DNA from 3 places in the Lentzea sp. NPDC020367 genome. Region 2 is predicted to be linked to each of the others. Evidence: riboswitches for the same ligand, from Rfam matches in the RefSeq annotation. Region 2 holds a riboswitch; each other region holds the start of a gene.

Region 1 (5,605 bases), on a different contig from region 2:
GTGCTCGGTGCGGCGGCGGACGCGAACGCGCTGGTCGCGGGCTGGTTGCCGGGCAGCGAGGGTGGCCGGGCGATCGCCGACGTGCTGTTCGGCGCGGTGAACCCGAGCGGCAAGCTGCCGGTGTCGTGGCCCAAGGCGCTGGGCGACCCGACGCTGACCTACGACCAGCTGCCGGGCGCGAACACCTCGGCGGGCGCGAAGTACGACCCGCTCTACGCGTTCGGGCACGGGCTGTCGTACACGTCGTTCGCGACCTCGGGGACCTCGGTGTCCGTTGATCGTCAGAACGGCGTGGTGAAGTTCACGGTGGCGAACACTGGTGGGCGTGCGGGCACCACCGTGGTGCCGGTCTACGTGCGGCAGCCGGCCTCCCCCGTGCTCACGCCGGACGCCCGGCTGGTGGGCTTCACGCGCGTGGAACTGGCTGCCGGGCAGTCGAAGCAGGTCGAGGTGTCGTTCAAGCTCTCGCAGCTGGCCCTGACCGTCGGTGACGTGGACGGTGACGGACGGCGTGAGGTCGCCCGCGGCGGCTACGAGGCCGTGGTGGGCGCCGAGAAGGCCACCTTCACGGTGCGCTGAGCTGGCCTGATATCCTTCGTCGTCGTGAACGCGCGGCTCTCCGCCGTGGAGGAGACCTGGCCCTTGTGGCCGGTGCCGACATAGCGCGTCACGAACTCCGGTTTCGACAAGAAGGGTGATGTCGCATGGCGAACATCAAGTCCCAGCTCAAGCGGATCAAGACCAACGAGAAGGCTCGCCTTCGCAACAAGTCGGTCAAGTCGTCCCTGAAGACGGCTGTCCGCAAGTTCCGCGAGGCTGCCGAGGCCGGTGACAAGGCGAAGGCCCTGGAGCTGCTGCAGGACGCGTCCCGCAAGCTCGACAAGGCCGCCAGCAAGGGCGTCATCCACGCCAACCAGGCCGCCAACAAGAAGTCGGCGATGGCACTGCGCGCGAACTCCCTCGAGGGCTGATCTCGCTCGTAGCTCGCATCGAGCTTCTGCAAAGGGCTCCATCTCCTCCGGGAGGTGGAGCCCTTTCGCATGCGGGCTCGCGCACGGTAGGCGTAGATCCATGGAATCGCTTCCGCGCATCGACTTCGTCGAGCTGCACGACCTCGACGGCACGCCGGCCGTGTTGCGCACGCTGCACACCGAGTCCATCACGACCATCTACCGGCTGACGGACGCCGCGCGTGAGTACGCACGCCCGTTGGCGCTGGCCCTGCGGTCGGGCGCGGACCACCGGATCGTCGACCTCTGCGCCGGTTCGGGCGGGCCGGTGCCGCTGATCCAGCGGCGGCTGCACGCTTCGGGTGTCCACACCCAGGTCACGCTGACGGACCTGGTGCCGAACGTGCCCGCTTTCGAACGCGTCGCCGCGGCGAACCGGCGGCGGCTGCCCGACCCGTGTTGCTCGGTGGACCACGTGCCGTCGCCGGTCGACGCCACGGACTGCCGGTTGGAAGGGACGCGGACCATCTACGGCGCCTTCCACCACTTCCCGCCCGCGCTGGCCACGCGCATGCTGCAGAACGCCGTCGACACCCGGCAGCCGATGGTCGTCGTGGACACCAGGCGGTCGTGGCTCTACGTGCTGGTCTTCCCGTTCTTCCTCACGCTGGCCGTGCTGCTGGCGGCGCCGTTCCAGCGCAATCCCCTGCCGCGCTACCTGCTGCGGCTGGCACTGACCTACGTCGTGCCGGTGCTGCCGTTCATGATGTTCTGGGACAGCGTCGTGTCGTTCCTGCGCATGTACGGGCGCGCGGAACTGCGGCGGATGGTCGACGGCCTGGACGGCACCGAGTCGTTCGCGTGGACGATCGGCGTCGAACCCGGCTTCACCGGCGCCCAGTACCTGATCGGGATCCCACGCCCGCGGTGATCTCTTGGGATCAGCGGCGGCTGTGCGCGGCCACGATCCGGAGCACGGCACGTTCCAGCGCGTAGTCGGCGTCGGCCGCCACACCCTTCACGTCGGCGTTGAGCCCCGCGACCACCTGCATCGCGTCGGCGAGCCCGGCCTGGTCCCAGCCGCGCGACTGGGCCTGCGCCTTCTTGATCTTCCACGGCGGCATGCCGAGCGGCCCGGCCAGGCTGAACGGGTCGGCCCGCCCCACGGCGGTCACCCGCGCGACCGTGCGCACCGCGTCCGCCAGCGCGTCCGCGACCAGCACGTGCGGCACGCCGAGCTGCATGGCCCAGCGCAACGCCTCCATGGCGCCCGCCCGGTCACCGACGACGGCCTTCTCCGCGACGGCGAACCCCGTCACCTCGGCCTTGCCCTGGTGGTAGCGGCGGATCTCCTCGACCGTCACCTTGCCGTCGGTGTCGGAGACGAGCTGCGACGAGGCCGCGGCGAGTTCGCGCAGGTTCGTGCCCACGGCGTCGATGAGCGTGGCGACGGCCTCCGGGTCGATCTTGCCGCCCGCCCGCCGCACCTCGTTGCGCACGAACGCCTCGCGCTCACCGGACTTGGTGACCTTGGCGCACTCCGTGACCGCGGCACCGGCCTTCTTGAGCTGTCCGGGCAGGTCCTTGGCCGCCTTGCTGCGACCACCGCCCGTGTGCACGACGACGAGCGTGACCCCGTCCGCGGGCGCCTTGACGTAGGAGAGCACCGTGTCGGCGACCTCCTTGCTGATGTCCTGGCCGTTCTGCAGGACGATCACGCGACCCTCCGCGAACAGCGACGGGCTCACCAGTTCGGCCAGCTCCGGAGCCGTGAGATCAGTCACCTGGACGCGGGTCAGATCGGCGGTCGAATCGACCTCGCGGGCAGCCTCGAGAGCCGCCCGAACAGCACGTTCGACCAGCAACTCCTCCTCGCCGATGACGAGGTGCAGTGACTCCGGTGCGCTCACGCTCCGCATCTTCCCACGTCCCGAATCGTGGACGATGGTGGCTGACCAACGGACAGGTGCCGTAGGTTGGTAGCCACAACTGAACACCGCTCATCCAGAGGGGCAGAGGGAACGGCCCGACGAAGCCCCGGCAACCGGCGTCACCGCTATGCGCAGAACTGCGCGTAGAAGACGATCACGGTGCCAATTCCGACCCGTTCGATTTCGCGGGAAAGATGAGGAGATACCTCGCGATGACTGCTGTCTCTGTGCCTACGAGCACCAAGTTCGACCTCGGCCCCGCCCGGGCACTGCTGTGCCGTGAGTGCGGAAATGAAACCCCTCTCGCTCCTGAGTACGCCTGTCTCGAGTGTTTCGGGCCGCTGGAAGTGGCCTACGACTTCGGGAAGATCCGGCGCGAGGACATCGAGGCCGGCCCCAGGTCGATCTGGCGCTACCGCGGCCTTCTCCCTGTTCCGTCCACTGTGGAACAGCACCCGAACACCGATCCCGGCGGCACCCGCCTGGTCGAGGCGCACAACCTCGCCAAGGCCCTGGGCGTCCGCAAGATCTGGGTGAAGGACGACACCGGCAACCCCACCCACTCGTTCAAGGACCGCGTCGTCGGCGTCGCGCTCGCCGCCGCCCGTGAACTCGGCTTCAAGGTGCTGGCCTGCCCGTCCACCGGCAACCTGGCCAACGCCGTCGCGGCGGCCGCCGCCCGTGCGGGCTGGAAGTCGGTCGTTCTCGTTCCCTCCAACCTCGAGCGCGCCAAGATCCTCATGAGCGCGGTGTACGAAGGCGACCTGATCGCCGTCGACGGCAACTACGACGACGTCAACCGCCTCGCCCAGGAACTCGCCGCGGAGAACGAGGACTGGGCGTTCGTGAACGTCAACGTCCGCCCGTACTACGCGGAAGGCTCGAAGACGCTCGGCTACGAGGTCGCCGAACAGCTCGGCTGGCGCCTGCCCGACCAGATCGTCGTGCCGATCGCGTCCGGCTCGCAGCTCACCAAGGTCGACAAGGCGTTCCGCGAACTCGGCCAGCTCGACCTGGTCGAAGCCACGCCGTACAAGGTGTTCGGCGCGCAGGCCACCGGCTGCTCCCCGATCTCGGCCGCCTTCAAGGCGGGCCACGACGTCATCCGCCCGGTCCGCCCGGACACGATCGCCCGCTCGCTGGCGATCGGCGCCCCGGCCGACGGCCCGTACGTGCTCGACGCCGTGCGCCGCACCAACGGCGCCATCGACGACGTCACCGACGAAGAGGTCGTCGAGGGCATCAAGCTGCTCGCCCGCACCGAGGGCATCTTCGCCGAGACCGCCGGCGGCGTGACCGTCGCGACGGCGAAGAAGCTGTTCGAGTCGGGCCAGCTCGACCCGGACGCCGAGACCGTGCTGCTGATCACCGGCGACGGCCTCAAGACCCTCGACGCGCTCGGCGACACGATCGGCCCGCGCGCGACGGTCCCGCCGTCCGCCGAGGCTGTCATCAAGGCACTGGGTTCTTCACCTCGTTAGTCACCTCCCTCTCGGTTCGGGGACGCGCCCGCGTCCCCGAACCGCGTTGTGCATGATCGCTCCCTGCGATGCTGGCGACGACGCGGTGTTCGGCGTCAACGGCGACCCTGCGCAGCTCGCTCAGGTTCACCTCACGTGGCGATCGGTTCCCGGCCACCATCACTGAACACGGTGGCTCACAAGGAGATCGCGTCCGTCCTGAGCCAACCTGTGCGCGGGAAACGTTGCAGGCCTTCTACGACGTGCGGGCCGACCGGTTCCACGTTCGCGCGCCACGCCACGATCCGTTGCGGCCACGGGGCTTCCGCCTTAAGGGCGTTGTAGTGGTAGTCGTGCCAAACGTCTGGCGCGATCCGCAGGCCGTCGTCGAACACGTGCTCCGCAGCGAGGTCGTACGCCTCCTCCGGAGTCGCGGCCTTCGTCGGCGGCAACACATGTGTGGTTGTCGCCCGGTGTGTGACGGCACGTGTGCCGTCTTCGAGCGTTTCGCAGATGTAGTAACCGAAATCGGGTTTGAGCTCGTCGTGTGGCCACGGCGTCGCCGAGTAGTTCGTCTGCCACAGCGCCCAAGCGAGTCCTGGCGTACCGCCGGGAATCGGGTAGCGCGCGTTGAACAACCTGACCCAGACCATCTCTTCTCCTTCGTACGATTCGGTTTCCCGGCAACACCGCCAGGTCTCCGTCCTTGTCCGTGCGCAACACCAACGCACCTCCCGTCCGCATCACGTCGAGGACGTGCGGACTCGGGTGCCCGTACCTGTTGCCCGTGCCGACGCTCACCAGCGCCACCTGTGGCCGCACCGCCTTGAGGAAGGCGGGCAGCGAGTACCGCGAACCGTGGTGCGGCACCTTGAGCACCTCGGCGTTGAGGTCCCGCTCCCCCAGCAACGCCGCCTGGCCGGCCAGTTCGACGTCGCCGGTGAGCAACACCCGGCCTGCTCTTGTGTGCGCCTTGAGCACGAGCGAGTAGTCGTTCACCGTTGTGTTCTCGTCCTGGGCGACCGGCGGCCGCCTCGGACCCAGCACCTCCAACTCCAGTCCTGGCAGGGCGAACCGCTCGCCCGCCTTCGGCTCCACGACCCGCACGCTCTGAGCGCGGGCTCGTTGGCTGACCTCCCTCCACGCCCACGCGGGCTCCTTGAGCGGTCCGACCGCGACCGCCCCCACCGCACGCCCGGTGAGCACGGCGGCGAGACCGCCGATGTGGTCCGCGTGCAGATGCGTCAGCACCACCAACGGAATC
Region 2 (5,605 bases):
TCGACGAGAGAAGCGGCGCGGAACGCCTCCATCACCTCGTAGTGGGTGATGGACGGCTTGCCGTCCTGCATCACGGCGAACTTGTAGTCGTGCTTGGGGTGACGGTCGATCGGGGCGTCGATGGTGCCCTTGATCGGGTCCGGGTGGCCCTGCACGATCGCGTGGTAGACCTTGTCGACGGTCCGCTCTTTGAAGGCGTGCTTCAGAGCCGAGTACGCGGACTCGGACTTCGCGACCACCATCACACCGGTCGTGCCCACGTCGAGCCGGTGCACGACGCCCTGGCGCTCGGCGGCACCGGACGTGGCGACGCGGTGGCCGGAGGCGAGGAGCCCGCCGACGACGGTCGGCCCGGTCCAGCCCGGCGACGGGTGCACGGCGACACCGACGGGCTTGTCGATGACGATGATGTCGTCGTCCTCGTGGATGATCACCATGCCCTCGACGGGAATCGCCTGGACGGTGACCGGCTGCGGCGGCGCGGGCAGCGTGATCTCCAGCATCGACCCGGCGATGAGCCGGTCGGACTTGCCGACGACCCGGCCGTCGACCAGCACCTCGTCGGAGTCGGCGATGGCCGCGACGACGGTGCGGGACAGGCCGAGCAACTTCGCGAGGCCGGCGTCGACGCGCATGCCGTCCAGACCGTCGGGAATCGGCAGCGTTCGGTATCCGCTCACGCGGGGTGCCTCGACCTTCTTCTCCTTGCAGAACCTGCTGAACCTACCAGGAGCAGCTACTTCGACTCCGCCGCACCATCGGACTCCACGGTGCGCGTGGGCTCCACGACGAGCGCGGGCTCGTCCTTGTGGACGGTCCCGTCGTAGTCGTGCCGCAGCAGCGCCAGCACGATGATCGTGGCGCCACCGCCGACGATCGCCATGTCCGCGACGTTGAACACCGGCCACACCTGGCCGTACGGGTCGAACAGCGACAGGAAGTCCACGACGTGGCCGCGCATCGGGCCCGGTTCGCGGAACAGGCGGTCGGCGAGGTTGCCGACGGCGCCGCCCAGCACCAGGCCGAGGCCGACGGCCCAGGTCTGCGAACGGAGGTTGCGCGAGATCCAGAGGATGAACCCGGCGACGCCCAGCGCGATCAGCGCGAGGATCCACGTCTGGCCCTCGGCCAGGCCGAACGCGGCGCCGGGGTTGCGGACGAACGTCAGGTAGAGCACGCCGCCGAAGAGCTTGATCGGGTCGGCGCCCTCGAGGAACGCCACGGACACGACCTTGGTGAGCACGTCCAGGGCCAGCACGACGCCCGCCAGGAGCGCGAGGACCTTCGTCTGGAGGTCCGGCAACGAGCCCGAGATCGAACCGGAGATCGAGAACTCGTCGTCGTCCTCGTCCGCCTTGGCGGGGGACTCGGCGGGTTTCCCCTCCGCCTTCTCCTCCGCGGCCGGCTCGACCACGATCGCGGGCGTCGCGACCGTCTCCGGCTCGCTGACCTGCGCTTCCACCGGCTTGTCAGCGACCTTGTCGGCCGCCTTCTCGGTGGCTTTCTCCGCGGCCTCGGCCTCGTCACTCACCAGGTCATTGTCCACTACAGGGACTACGCGAGGAACGGCGGCAGGGTTCGGTTGTCGTCCTGCGGAACCCAGCGGCCGTCGCGCTGCGCGTAGGTCCACTTCGGACCCTCGGTGACGAGAGTGCGCAGCGCCGCCACCAAACGGTCGACGTGCTCAGCCGTCGTGCCGAGGCCGATCGACGCACGCACGGCGCGTTCCTCGTGCGATCCGACCTGCTTGACCAGACGACCCACGATCACGTGCGCGCAGAACGCTCCGTCGCGCACACCGATGCCGTACTCGGCGGACAGCGCCGCCGCGAGGAAGCCCGCGTCGAAGCCGGAGATCGTGAAGCTCACGACGCCCACCTTGTCGGCGTCGGTCAGGATCGCGAGCTCGCGCAGGCCGGGGATCGCGCGCAGGCCGTCCTGCAGGCGCGTCAGCAGTTCCTGCTCGTGCGCGACGGTCTGCTCCCAGTGCCGCGACAGGATCTCGCAGGCCGCGGCCAGCGCGTGCACGCCGACGACGTTCGGGCTGCCGGCCTCGTGCCGCTCGGGCACCGCGGACCAGGCCACGCCGAGACGGTCGCCGTGGTCGGTCACCTTCGAGGTCGCGCCGCCGCCGACGAGGTACGGCTGGGCCTGCTGCAACCAGTCCGCGCGGCCGACCAGCACACCGGCACCGAACGGCGCGTAGATCTTGTGGCCGGAGAACGCGATGTAGTCGACGCCCAGCTCACGGGCGTTGATCGGGCGGTGCGGGGCGAGCTGGGCTGCGTCGAGCGCGATCCGCGCGCCGTGCCGGCGGGCGACCTTCGCGAGCTCGGCGACCGGCCACAGCTCCCCCGTGACGTTGGACGCCCCGGTGACGATCACGAGCCGAGGACCGACCGGGGCGGCGGCCAACGCCCGGTCCAGTGCGACAACAGCAGCACCGGACGAAGACGGAGCGGGAACACGCTGAACGTTCGGACCGCGCCACGGCAGCAGCGCCGCGTGGTGCTCGCTGTCGAACAGGACGACGGCGGTGTTCCTGGGAACGCTGCGCGCCAACAGGTTCAGCGAATCGGTGGTGTTGCGGGTGAAGACGACGGTGTCGGAGGAGTGCGCCCCGACGAACCGGCGGATGCGGTCGCGGGCCTGCTCGTAGACGCGGGTCGAGACCTGCGAGGCGAACCCGGCGCCGCGGTGCACGCTGGCGTACCAGGGCAGCAGCTCGTCGACGGCGTCGCGCACTTCCTGAAGACAGGGTGCCGATGCCGCGTGGTCGAGGTTGGCGTAGGTGACGCGCTCTCCGGTGACGAGCGGAACCCGCAGGTCAGCGCCGACGACAGCCGGAACGGCGGTGGTGGTTCCAGGGGTGATCGCGAGCGTCATCGAGCTGCCTCCGAGGCCAGGGGCCCCGTTGTGCGAAGGCCCGCGCTTGACCGGCGCCCCACGCGCCGGACCAGGTCCTCACCAAGGGCACCCCACCGCGGTTGGAGGGTTGCCGGCCAGCAAGCTTGGGCTTGACGCTGGCTCTCATGACCTGCCGACGACGTTAGCGGAGGCCGCCGCGCCCGTCGACACCTGATTCAGATGCTGGGAAGCGTCGGTGACCGACTAATCGCCGGTCTCGCCCTTCCACCGTGCGTAGCGACCGGCGCGGTCGACGGCACGAACGCGCCGCTCAGCGGCATCGCGCGCTTCCTCGGTGGTGACGATGAGCAACTGGTCGTCGGTCTGCAGCCGGGTCGTCGGTTGTGGCGTGAAACTCTTTCCCGAGCGCACCACGAGGCTGACTGTGGCGCCGACGGGCAGCCGCAGTTCGGTCATGTAGACGCCGTGCAGCTTCGACCCGCGCTGGATGTGCACCTGCAGCAGTTCGGCGCCCAGCTCGTCGAGCGGCGAGGAGTCGACCTGGACCTCCTGCGCCTCGCCCGCCTTCACCAGCCCGAGGCGCCGGGCGAGGAACGGCAACGTCGTGCCCTGCACCACCGTCAGCACGATGACCAGCACGAACACCACGTCGACCAGTTCGCGTGCGCCCTCGACCCCCTGGATCAACGGGATCAGCGCGAACACGATCGGCACCGCGCCACGCAACCCGGACCAGGACAGGAAGGCCTGTTCGCGCCACGGCACCTTGAACGGCAGCGAGGACAGGATCACCGACAGCGGCCGGGCCACGAACGTCAGCACCACGCCCGCGACCAGCGCGGGGAACAGCACGTCGAGCAGCCGCGACGGCGAGGCGTAGAGGCCGAGCAGCACGAAGAGCCCGATCTGGGCGAGCCAGCCGAGACCTTCGGCGAACGAGAGGGTGTCGGCGCGGTGCGGCAGGCGGGCGTTGCCCAGCACCAGCGCGGCGACGTACGTGGCGAGGAATCCGGACGCGTGCGCGAGGTCGCCGGCCGTGTAGGCCATGACGCACACCGCCACGGTGGCGAGCGGGTACAGACCGGTGGAGGGCAGTGCCGCGCGTCTGAGCCCGGCCCCGCCGAGATACCCCAGTGCGACGCCGATGAGCGCGCCCACGCCCAGTTCGTAGATCACCAGCAGTGGCGCGGTCCACGAGATCGCGTCCGACGAGGCCAGCAGCACGACGGCGATGTAGACCGGCGCGTCGTTGAGGCCGGACTCCAGTTCGAGCGCGCCCGTGAGCCGCGGCCCCACACCTAACGAGCGCAGGACGCTGAACACGGCGGCCGCGTCGGTGGACGACAGCACCGCGCCCCACAGCAACGCCATCCGCCAGTCGAGGCCCAGCAGGAAGTGCAGCGCCGTCCCGGTCACCGCCACGCTCACCACAACGGCCACTGTGGACAGTGCGACACCCAGCCACAGCGAGGACTTCACCGCGTTCCAGCGGGTCGTGATGCCGCCCTCGGTCAGGATCAGCACGAGTGCCGCGATGCCGAGGGACTGCGTCAGGTCGGCGTCGTCGAACTTGATGCCGAACGCGGCCTCGCCGAGCAGCACGCCGATGCCGAGGTACAGCAGGAGTGAGGGCAGCCCGAGCCGCGTCGACACCCGCACCGCGATCACGGAGATCAGCAGTACGGCCGCGCCGATGCCCAGAACGACCGTGACGTCACCCACCTGGACCATTCTGGTTGATCACCATCGATTCCGACGAATCCGACGATCGCATCTAGCGGGCTCATGCGCGGTGGAGCATGTTGATCTGTGGCTCAATCCCTAACCCTGCACGGAGTTGAACCATGAGGATCCTGATCGCGCTGGCGGCCGCCTTGATGGTGACCGGAGCAACCACAGCGCAAGCGGCCGCTCCGGCGGCATTGGCGGCGCCCAACATCAACGTCGCGAACGTCCAAGCACACCTCAACCAGTTCCAGTCGATCGCGAGCGCCAACGGCGGCAACCGCGCTCACGGACGTCCGGGGTACCTGGCCTCGGTCAACTGGGTCAAGAGCAAGCTCGACGCGGCCGGCTTCACGACGCGCGTGCAGTCGTTCACCTACGGCGGCGCCACCGGCTACAACCTGATCGCGGACTACCCCGGCGGCGACGCGAACAACGTCGTCATGCTGGGCGGCCACCTCGACAGCGTCACGGCGGGCCCCGGCATCAACGACAACGGCACGGGTTCCGCGTCGATCCTGGAGGTCGCCCTCCAGATGAAGGCCACGAACTTCCAGCCGACCAAGCACGTGCGGTTCGGCTGGTGGGGCGCGGAGGAACTCGGGCTGCGCGGCTCGACGGCCTACGTGAACTCCTTGTCCACCACCGAGAAGTCGAGGATCAAGGTGTACCTGAACTTCGACATGACCGGTTCGCCGAACCCCGGCTACTTCGTCTACAACGGCGCCGACGGCCAGCCCACCGGTTCGGTGGCGCTGCAGCAGCGGCTGCAGGCGGGCTTCACCTCGATCGGCGTCCAGACCGAGCTGACCAACGTCGGCGGCCGCTCCGACCACGCGGCGTTCGCGCGGGCCGGCATCGCGACCGGCGGCACCTTCACCGGCGCCGAGGTGACCAAGACCGCGGCGCAGGCGGCGAAGTGGGGCGGCACGGCCGGTCAGGCCTTCGACCGGTGCTACCACCGCTCCTGCGACACCACGTCGAACGTCAACGTGACGGCTCTCGACCGCAA
Region 3 (5,605 bases), on a different contig from region 2:
GTGGGCGGCCAACGGCGGCACCGCGTACGCGCAGCTTCCGCACCAGGCGACCCGCGAGCAGCAGATCGCCATCGCGACCAAGCTCCGCGACCGCGCCGGCGGCACGTACGGCGCGTGGCCGGGCTGCCGCGCGAAGCTCGGCCTGCCGTAAACACGCACAACCCTCTCCGTCCCCCTGACAAGGCCGCCCTGGTTCGCCACGGGCGGCCTTCGTCGTTGCCGAACTGCACCCCGGTGAGGTCGGGTGCGCTGAGCGACGTGCCGGAGCCGGGCCGCACCGGTGAGGTCGGGTGACGTGGTCGGAGCCGGGGTGGGCGATCGGTGGTTGAGGCTCGGGCAGGGCCCGGCCGTCAACGGCAATGGCGAAGCCGAGCCGTCTCTCCGCACGCCCAAGGCAACGGCGAAGCCGAGCACCCCTGCCGCCAACGGCAATGGCGAAGCCGAGGCGTGTGAACCTGGGCCTGCCGGTCAAGCGGTGATGACGCAACCAACCCGGCGATTGGGGCTTGACCTTGAGTGGGCGGGATGCTCCCCTCATGGGCACGGCCGGGCGCTTTTCAGCCCGGCCTTTTCCGGCCGTCAAGCATCCCGCCAGAGGCTCAAGGTCAAGCCCCAATCGCGATCGTCGCGAAGCGGCGATGACTGGCACCGGCTCGGTACTGCCCGCCCGGCCACCCTCGCAAGGCGACCACCCGCCCGCCAGGCGACCACCCCGCTGGAACGCGACAAGCCAACGCAAGCCGACCCGCCCCCCGGCCCCGCGGTCCCAGCCCGTCCCTCCACGGGTGAGCCTGCGAGAATGCACCGGTGAGCCTGCTGGGACCTGCCGAAGTTCGTCGTCTGGCTGAAGAGCTGGGCATCCGCCCGACCAAGAAGCTCGGCCAGAACTTCGTGCACGACCCGAACACGGTCCGCAAGATCGTCGCCGCCGCCGGGTTGACGGAGGACGACGTGGTCCTGGAGGTCGGCCCCGGCCTCGGCTCCCTGACGCTCGCCCTGCTGCCCGTCGCCAGGCAGGTCGTCGCGGTCGAGATCGACCCGCCGCTGGCGCAGCGGCTGCCGCAGACGGTCGGCGAGATGGACCCGGACAACGCGGGCAAGCTCCACGTCGTCCTCAAGGACGCCATGAAAGTCACCCAAGAAGACCTGCCGGTCCAACCCACGGCGATCGTCGCGAACCTCCCGTACAACGTCGCGGTCCCGGTGGTGCTCCACCTCTTGGCCGAACTCCCGAGCCTCCAGAAGGGCCTGGTCATGGTCCAGGCCGAGGTGGCCGACCGGATGGCGGCGAAGCCCGGCAACAAGATCTACGGCGTCCCCAGCGTGAAGCTCGCCTGGTACGCGGAGTCCAAGAAGGCCGGCTCCATCGGCAAGAACGTCTTCTGGCCCGCGCCCAACGTCGACTCGGGCCTGGTGTGGTTCCAGCGCCACGAAAAGCCGCTGTCCACAGTGGATCGGAAGAAGCTCTTCTCGATCGTCGACGCCGCTTTCGCGCAGCGCCGCAAGACGCTGCGGGCGGCGTTGAAGGGCTGGGCCGGCAACCCGGGAAACATTGACGAACTGCTCGCCAAAGCCGGTGTGGATCCCCAGCAAAGAGGCGAGCAGCTGAGCGTGATCGACTTCATCCGGATCGCCGAGGTCTAGGCCGGGGATCCTTCGGCCAACAGTGTGATCTGTCGAACGAATCGGATTCTGGCTTGCGCAACCGAACGTCCGTCCGGTTGACTGCTACTTGCCATCCGGAGCGACTGAGAGACCTGGCTCTACGACGTCGCAGCAACCACCCGCTGGATGCGGGCAGGTGCTAACGCCAGGACCGATGGAGGAGCACCATGGGTACCGTGCGAATGCTGACGCGCCGTCGAGTCATCGACCAGTGCCGTCGCTCGTCTTCTGCATGTCGTCGCCACCTCGTCTAAGGCGCCTTCTAAAAGTCCTTTGACGCGCACTCAGTCACGAGTGGCGCACACACCTGAGCAGAAATTCTGACCGCGCACGTCCGTCTCAATCGGACAGTGTGCCGTCGCGCGCAGCCGTGGAGCAGACATGATCACCGTCGAAAACCTCACCAAGTCCTTCCAGGGCGTCAGTGCCCTCAACGGCGTGACCCTCGACGTCGAAGCCGGAACCGTGCTCGGTGTCGTCGGCCCGAGTGGCGCCGGCAAGTCGACGCTCGCCCGCTGCGTCGCGCTGCTCGAGCGCCCCGACTCGGGTGCGATCCGCGTCGACGGCACCGACATCACCAGCCTCGACGGGTCGGCCCTGCGTGCCGCCCGCCGCCAGATCGGCGTTGTGCCGCAAGGGGATTCGCTTCTCCGTCAGCGCACGGCCGCCGGCAACATCGCACTGCCGCTGGAGTCCGCCGGCGTTCCCGGACCGCAGCGCCGCACCCGGGTGGGCGAGCTGCTGGACCTCGTCGGGCTGACCGACAAGGCCGGCTCGTACCCCGACCAGCTGTCCGGCGGGCAGCGTCAGCGCATCGCCGTGGCACGCGCCCTCGCTGCCAATCCGTCCGTGCTGCTCGCCGACGAGCCGACCAGCGCGCTGGACCCGGAGACCACCGGTTCCGTGCTGACCGTGCTCGACCGTGCGCGCGCCGAGCTGGGTGTGACCGTTCTCGTTGTCACGCACGACATGGGCGTGGTCCGCAAGATCTGCGATGACGTCGCTGTGCTGGAGCAGGGCCGCGTCGTCGAGCACGGCAAGGTGCTGGACCTGGTCAACGACGTCGCGAGCCGCACGAGCAGTGCGCTGCTGCCCGCCGTCGACCTGAACCCGATCAACGAGAGCAGCTACGACCGCGTCGCGGACGTCGTGCTCGTCGGGTTCGCCGCGGTCGGTGCCCTGCTTCCCGAGGTCTCCCACCGGTTCGGCGTCGAGCTGAACATCGTCGGTGGCGGCCTCACGCGACTGGGCGAGACCCCGGTCGCGCGGTTCCGGCTCGGCCTGAACGGCGAGCGCTCGGACTCCGCTCTGGAGTGGATCGGCGAGGCCGGCGGCTCGGTGCAGAGGTCCCTGAAGGGCCCGCAGGGAGTAGCTGCGTGAGGTCTGCAACACCCTGGTCCGACGTTTTCTCGTTCCTCCTCGAAGCAACCGGCGAGACGCTGTACATGGTCGGCGTCTCGACCGTCATCGCCACCGTTCTCGGAGTTCCCGTAGGTGTCTGGTTGCAGCTCACCGCCAAGGGTGGGCTGCGGCCGAACGCCGCGGTGCACAGGGTCCTGAGCTTCGTCACCGACCTGGGCCGCGCGATGCCGTTCATCGTGCTGCTCGTCGCGCTGACGTCGGTCACCCGCCTCATCGTCGGCGGCTCCATCGGCAGCACGGCGGTCATCGTGCCGCTGGCCGTGGGAGCGATCCCGTTCGTGGGGCGGCTCGTGCAGAACATCCTGTCCGAGGTGCACGTGACCGTGGTCGAGGCCGCGATCACGACCGGCGCCTCGACGTTGCGGATCGTGCGCAGCGTGCTGATCCGCGAGTCGCTGCCCGCGCTGATCAACGCCATCGGCGTCACCGTGATCGCCCTGATCGGGTACTCGGCGATGGCCGGCGTGATCGGTGGCGGTGGCCTCGGCGACCTGGCGATCCGCGAGGGCTACCAGCGCTTCAACGACCGGATCCTGTGGAGCACCGTGGCGTGGCTCGCCGTGCTCACCACCGTGATCCAGCTCGGTTTCACCCGTGCCGCCCGTGCGTCCGACCGGCGCCGGCACGCCTCCGTCTGACCCGTAGCAATTTCTCAAAAGGAACGTAATGCGTATTCGTGCTGCCCTGATCGCAGTCGCTTTGACCGGTTTGACTGCTCTGTCCGCCTGCTCGTCCGGGGGCGCGTCCGCCTCGGACACGCTGAAGGTCGGCGTCTCGCCGGTCCCGCACGCCCAGATCCTCAAGTACGTGGCCGACAACCTCGCCGCGTCGAAGGGCCTGAAGATCGAGGTCGTCGAGTTCACCGACTACGTGCAGCCGAACACGGCGCTGGTCGACGGGTCGCTCGACGCCAACTACTTCCAGACCGTCCCGTACCTGGAGACGTTCACGAAGGAGAGCGGCGCCAAGGTGGAGTGGGTCCAGCCCGTCCACGTCGAGCCGCTCGGCCTGTACTCGAAGAAGGTCAAGAAGCTCGACGAGCTGCCGTCCGGTGCCAAGATCGCCGTGGCGAACGACGCCACCAACGAGGCGCGCGGCCTGAAGCTGCTGGAGGCCAACGGCCTGATCAAGCTCAAGGCCGTGGACCAGCCGACCGTGCGCGACCTCGCGGAGAACCCCAAGAACCTGCAGTTCGTGCCTCTGGAGGCCGCTCAGCTGCCGCGTTCGCTGGAGGACACCGACGCGTCGGTCATCAACGGCAACTACGCCATCGACGCCGGCCTCAAGCCCGCCACCGACTCGCTCGCGCTGGAGAAGGCCGAGGGCAACCCGAACGCGAACGGCCTGGTCACGCGCACCGAGCTCAAGGACGACAAGCGCATCAGGGACCTGGCGGAGCTCCTCGGATCGCAGCAGGTCAAGGACTACATCAAGCAGACCTTCAACGGTTCGGTCATCCCGGTCTGACCGCGACAGTGACCGGGGGAGGAGTCCGGGACACCAGAACGCCCGTACGCTGACATGGTGCTCGCAGTCGTTCCACCCCCGGTCACAGTTCGCGTCCCGGCCAAGGTCAACCTGCACCTGGCCGTAGGTGACGTGCGCCCGGACGGCTACCACGACCTGGTGACGATCTTCCAGGCGCTTTCCCTGGTCGACGAGGTCACGGTCGCGGTCGCCGACGAGCCAGGAGTCGAGGTGTACGGCGAGGGCGCCGACCAGGTGCCCACCGGAGCCTCGAACCTCGCCTGGCGCGCGGTCCAGCTGCTGGCCACCCACGTCGGCAAGGACCCGGACGACCCCAAGGTCCGCGTCGTCATCCGCAAGGCCATCCCGGTCGCGGGCGGCATGGCGGGCGGCAGCGCGGACGCGGCGGCGGCGCTGGTCGGCCTGTCGTCGTTGTGGCGCCTCGACATCAGCCGCGACGAGCTGGCCGAACTGGCCGGGAAGCTCGGCGCGGACGTTCCCTTCGCCCTGTACGGCTCGACCGCGCTGGGCACCGGCCGCGGCGAGCGGATCGTGCCCGTGCTGGGCCGCCACCAGTTCCACTGGGTGCTGGCGTTCGACCGCCGCGGACTGTCCACTCCGGACGTGTTCGACGAGCTGGACCGCCTGCGCGCCGAGGGAGACCCGCCGCGCGTCGGCGCCGTCGAAGCCGTGCTGGAGGGCCTGTCCTCCGGCGACCCCCGTCAGCTCGCTCTGCTGCTGGGCAACGACCTCCAGGCCGCCGCAGTCTCGTTGCGCCCGAACCTGCGCCGCACTCTGCGCGCGGGCGTCGACGCGGGCGCGCTGGCCGGCATCGTGTCCGGTTCCGGGCCCACGACGGCGTTCCTGTGCGAGGACGGCGACGCGGCGGTGAAGGTGGCCGCCGAGCTCGCCGGTGCCGGTGTGTGCCGGACGGTGCGGGTGGCGCACGGACCGGTCCCCGGAGCGCGTGTGATCGCGACTGAGGAGCCCAAGCCCACGCCCCCCGAGGTGCACGCGTAACCGAGGGCCTTGGTCCTCCTGGGTAGCCTGC

What was found. A riboswitch is a leader RNA that binds a small molecule or an ion and turns the genes downstream of it on or off. The one in region 2 is predicted to bind S-adenosylmethionine.
Region 1: linked by a shared signal. The riboswitch ahead of thrC (threonine synthase) and the one ahead of ACH413_RS13505 (aminotransferase class V-fold PLP-dependent enzyme) in region 2 are both predicted to bind S-adenosylmethionine.
Region 3: linked by a shared signal. The riboswitch ahead of ACH413_RS39630 (methionine ABC transporter ATP-binding protein) and the one ahead of ACH413_RS13505 (aminotransferase class V-fold PLP-dependent enzyme) in region 2 are both predicted to bind S-adenosylmethionine.

The regions. Positions count from the first base shown of each region.
Region 1 is NZ_JBIRVV010000014.1:179,188-184,792, reverse strand. It holds gene ACH413_RS39550 (glycoside hydrolase family 3 N-terminal domain-containing protein) at 1-579, shown strand, start outside; gene rpsT (30S ribosomal protein S20) at 705-971, shown strand; gene ACH413_RS39540 (hypothetical protein) at 1,072-1,881, shown strand; gene holA (DNA polymerase III subunit delta) at 1,892-2,869, opposite strand; SAM riboswitch class I at 2,948-3,082, shown strand; gene thrC (threonine synthase) at 3,094-4,362, shown strand; gene ACH413_RS39525 (DNA internalization-related competence protein ComEC/Rec2) at 4,672-5,605, opposite strand, start outside.
Region 2 is NZ_JBIRVV010000003.1:252,450-258,054, forward strand. It holds gene ACH413_RS13495 (RluA family pseudouridine synthase) at 1-635, opposite strand, end outside; gene lspA (signal peptidase II) at 737-1,531, opposite strand; gene ACH413_RS13505 (aminotransferase class V-fold PLP-dependent enzyme) at 1,555-2,886, opposite strand; SAM riboswitch class IV at 2,924-3,038, opposite strand; gene ACH413_RS13510 (potassium/proton antiporter) at 3,112-4,590, opposite strand; gene ACH413_RS13515 (M28 family metallopeptidase) at 4,713-5,605, shown strand, end outside.
Region 3 is NZ_JBIRVV010000015.1:7,311-12,915, reverse strand. It holds gene ACH413_RS39640 (transglycosylase family protein) at 1-151, shown strand, start outside; gene rsmA (16S rRNA (adenine(1518)-N(6)/adenine(1519)-N(6))-dimethyltransferase RsmA) at 814-1,644, shown strand; SAM riboswitch class I at 1,733-1,826, shown strand; gene ACH413_RS39630 (methionine ABC transporter ATP-binding protein) at 2,047-3,045, shown strand; gene ACH413_RS39625 (methionine ABC transporter permease) at 3,042-3,725, shown strand; gene ACH413_RS39620 (MetQ/NlpA family ABC transporter substrate-binding protein) at 3,754-4,554, shown strand; gene ACH413_RS39615 (4-(cytidine 5'-diphospho)-2-C-methyl-D-erythritol kinase) at 4,612-5,574, shown strand.